One region of the Bacillus sp. Marseille-Q1617 genome, then DNA from elsewhere that is predicted to be linked to it. Evidence: riboswitches for the same ligand, from Rfam matches in the RefSeq annotation. Region 1 holds a riboswitch; the other holds the start of a gene.
The links. A riboswitch is a leader RNA that binds a small molecule or an ion and turns the genes downstream of it on or off. The one in region 1 is predicted to bind S-adenosylmethionine.
Positions count from the first base shown of each region.

Region 1 (2,204 bases):
GCTTACTCCATATGGGGTGCTGGCGATTATGGCAAAGACGGTTGCTTTAAGTGATTTTGATGCCATCACCAAGCTTGGTGAATTTGTAGTAGCTTCCTATATTGCATTGCTCATTATGTTTGTCATTCATCTGATTATGTTGACAATGTCAGGGTTGAACCCTGTAACGTATGTGAAAAAAGTATTCCCCGTTTTAACGTTTGCTTTCACTTCGAGATCCAGTGCAGGTACCCTGCCGTTGAACATTCATACTCAGACAAAAAAGCTTGGCGTTTCAGAAGGGATCGCCAACTTCTCTGGATCATTCGGGCTTTCGATTGGCCAAAACGGGTGTGCAGGAGTATACCCTGCCATGCTTGCTGTCATGATCGCCCCTACTGTGGGAATCAATCCATTGACACCTTCTTTCATTTTGACGCTTATCCTGATAGTAGCCATATCCTCATTCGGAGTTGCGGGTGTCGGTGGAGGAGCGACTTTTGCCGCCATTCTCGTATTATCTGCAATGGACCTTCCAATCGCGCTTGCAGGTCTTCTGATATCTGTAGAACCGCTGATTGACATGGGGCGGACTGCTGTGAATGTCAGCGGGGCCATGACTTCGGGGATTATTACAAGCAAAGTGACTGGCGAATTGGATCCCGAAGTTTATCAAGGGGTGCAAACGGCAGAAGAATAACCATTACTCACTTTTTGTATACCATAAAATAACCCCCATGAATAATATGTTCAGTGAAACCAAGATAAAAAGATTTATTGAACTTTTTTAAAGTTTATAAATCTTATCGAAAAACTCGGGTTGACATCTTTGAAAAACGTGATATTATTTAGAATATTAAATTAAATATTTCTTATCCAGAGCGGTGGAGGGACCTGGCCCTTTGAAGCCCGGCAACCTACTATTAGTCAGTAAGGTGCCAATTCCAGCAAAATGTGGATTCATTTTGGAAGATAAGGTATCTATGCCTGAACAACCTTCCATTCTGGAAGGTTGTTTTTTCTTTCAGGCTATGACTGGATAAGATGAAGTTTGGGGGAATCATGTGGCAGATCAAGACAATCAAAAAGCATTTGATGAAGTTGTAAAAAATGTGAAGTCAATGTTAAAGACGATGAAATTTGGGTCTATTACAGTCGTGGTCCAAGATGGAAAAGTTGTACAGATTGAGAAAAATGAAAAGGTCAGACTTAAATAAACTGAAATGCTGACTAGACAAACTAGAGGCGTTAAACACTTTGAGGGATATCCCTCTCTGTGTCTAACGTCTCTTTTTCTTTTTTTCAGCTCAATAAAGGGGGTTGTATATTGTTAACTTATCAGAATTGGAAACACCCATCCTGTTCTTTCCAAATTGATGAAACCTATAAAGGTGCCTTGAATGTCCTTGAATGGTCTTATGAACATTACAGAAATGATATCGTGTATGCCTGCAGCTTCGGGATTGAGGGAATTGTACTGGTTGATTTGATTGCTAAGGTCAAACCCTCGGCAAAGATTATCTTTTTAGATACAGATGTGCACTTCAAAGAAACGTACGAAACGATCGAAAAAGTAAGAACCAAGTATCCCGATTTAAACATAACGTCTAAAAAATCAGCGCTGACATTAGATGAGCAGACTTTGAAATATGGTGAAAAATTATGGGAGACAGATCCTAATCAATGCTGTCGTTTAAGAAAACTCATTCCCCTGGAAGAAGCATTATCAAAAGGACATGCCTGGATTTCAGGATTGCGGAGGGAACAGTCAGAAAGCAGGAAGTATGTAAATTTCATTAATAAGGATGAAAAGTTTAAATCGATAAAAATTTGCCCCCTCATCCATTGGACGTGGAAAGAAGTGTGGAGGTATGTACACAAACACCAACTTCCTTACAATACTCTCCATGATAAAGGCTATCCCAGCATAGGGTGTTCCCATTGTACAGCACCTGCCTATAACATGGACGATTTACGCTCCGGCAGATGGAAAGGCTCAGGAAAGACAGAATGCGGTCTTCATTAAGGAGGGTGAAGATCGTTGCTTGAAGTGACCGCACTTTTTATATGTCTATTTTTTGCGATGAATATCGGTGCGAGTGGAGCGGCTGCATCGATGGGTGTGGCATATGGGGCTGGAGCGGTGAAAAGCATGAGAACAGCCTTGCTGATATGCTCTGCCGGGGTGCTTCTTGGCGCTGTGCTCGGAGGCGGGGAAGTGGTGA
Region 1 covers NZ_CAHJXM010000001.1:2,094,649-2,096,852, reverse strand. The annotation lists gene HWX64_RS10485 (L-cystine transporter) at 1-679, shown strand, start outside; SAM riboswitch class I at 849-958, shown strand; gene HWX64_RS21930 (YezD family protein) at 1,044-1,196, shown strand; gene HWX64_RS10475 (phosphoadenylyl-sulfate reductase) at 1,307-2,005, shown strand; gene HWX64_RS10470 (inorganic phosphate transporter) at 2,063-2,204, shown strand, end outside.

Region 2 (2,204 bases), 1.1 Mb from region 1:
GTGTATATTCTGATAGAAATCATTGATCGCCCAACCTCCCAGATGATACCAGAGCAGCCCTGAAGATGAACCTGTAAAAAGAGAAAGGAGGGCAGCGCGTTTTGTAACGACCGGCCAGAACAAAGCAGCTACAACGGGGGCGAAGGTTGCCGAGTTCCGTGTAACCCAGGCGAGCACATTCCACCAAGCGGATTGTTCAGAACGAATTAAGGCGAAACTAATCATTAATACGGTCAATAACACAAGGGACCACTTCGTATAACGAACCAGCTGCAGCTCTGTAGCTTTAGGGTTGATGGCTTTTCCGGTATCTCTCCCAAGGCTCGTGGCCCCTGAGAATTGACACGGGGCACCCCAGCTGAGGGCAGCAGCCCAGAACCCGAGGAAAAATAATCCGACAAGTGGAGCAGGGAGAGTCTCCATCAGGTAAAGTGGGATCGCTACCAAGCCTTGGGATTGACCCGGAACCACCTGCTGAGCAGCCAGACCGAATAAAACAGCACCTATGATGAGTGGAATGCCCAAAACAGCACCATATAATAATCCTTTTCGGCCCTCCTCAGGAGTTTTACAGGATAACGCCATCTGAAAGGCAGCTTGAGCCAAGATCACATTGAACAAGAAGGTACCGAACCAAGCAAGTATGGTTTGTATTCCTGCTCCATTCCAAGAAGCAAACTGAGGTTTTTCTTTAAATAACGAAGCAATTCCTTCTACTCCGGGGTTGATAAAGAATGCATACGTTCCAATCGCCAGCATGATGAAAAATACGATCACATTACTCAATTGTGTAAAGCCGATTGACCACATTCCCCCAAACTGAAGATAAGCGAGGAGAAGGACCGCAGTAATCGTAACGGACCAAATCAATGAGATTCCGGTAAATACAGACATTGCCGATGCAAAAGCAAGTGCTGTGGCGACCGACCACATTGGGAAGGTAAACGCCGTAATAGCGCCGGCGATCCCTCTGACCTTTTCACCATAACGGTCTCCAAGCAGTCCTGAAATCGTCACAAGGGCTTTTTTTCTAAATGGGGTAATCAGGACCAGAGCAATGATCAACACGTGAATGGTCTCGGCCACCCCGTACCAAATCGCTGATATACCCGTCAAATAGCTCAGTTCGAGTATCGCAATATAGGATGATCCCGAGAATAATCCAGTAATGCAAACTGCTACAAAAAAGGAATTGAATCCCCGTCCGCCAACAAAGAAACCATTCCCATCGACAGCCTTCTTTCTTGAAAACTGACTTACAAAAATAAGAAAGACTGTGTAAAAAAGTGCAAAACCGATAAACCAATAACCAACTTCTGTCATCTTTAACATCCCCTTTTATTGTTTTTATAACGATCTGTTTAGTCAGGAATAAAAGAGGAATTCAATAGAAAAAGCCTCTCCCAGAGGAAGAGGCATCATCTCTTCCTCATCTTCCAGACTGTGTGTCTGTTGGAATTAGCACCTTACTACTTTCAAATAAGAAAATAACAGGTTGCCGCAGGATCACAGGACCAATTTCCTCCCCTGGCTCTCGATAAGGATTATATTCATTTTAAGTTATGTATTACTGTAACGCATTAATGTGATGTCGTCAAATGATTTCGAAAATTAAGAGAAAAGAACCAGAAAGTTATTTCTTCAAATTTCTCAGGGAAGCAGACGGTTTATTTATTAGAGGATATAGATAAATGAGCATGAATAGGAAAACCGCCCCGGTGAACCCGTGACGGTTTTTCTTAACTTGCTTTTCTTTTAGAATAAGACTGCATCTGCCCGGGCAGATACTCATTAAAGTAATGATTTGTTTCCTTCACGATCACCTTATAAAGAAGAAGTAAGGCAATTAAGTTCGGAATCATCATCAGGGCGTTCGACATGTCTGCAAATGCCCAAACCAGTTCAAGATTCGCCACTGCACCCATCCCGGTTGCAACGACATAAATCAAACGGTACGAAGCAATATAGCGATAGCCGGTCAAGTACTCGAAGCACTTCTCACCGTACATATACCAGCCGACAATCGTCGAGAACCCAAAGAAAATGACGGAGAATGAAACGATGTATTCTCCTGCAACCCCGAGGGCATGTCCGAATGCGGCGCTCGTCAATGCACCGCCGTCAAGGTCAGCGGCATGCTGGACACCTGAAATGGCACCGCCGGTCGGATCCCAGAAACCGGTGATAATCAAGACGAGCCCCGT
Region 2 covers NZ_CAHJXM010000001.1:975,662-977,865, forward strand. The annotation lists gene HWX64_RS04850 (sodium:solute symporter) at 1-1,323, opposite strand, end outside; SAM riboswitch class I at 1,427-1,544, opposite strand; gene HWX64_RS04855 (sodium:alanine symporter family protein) at 1,740-2,204, opposite strand, start outside.
Region 2: linked by a shared signal. The riboswitch ahead of HWX64_RS04850 (sodium:solute symporter) and the one ahead of HWX64_RS21930 (YezD family protein) in region 1 are both predicted to bind S-adenosylmethionine.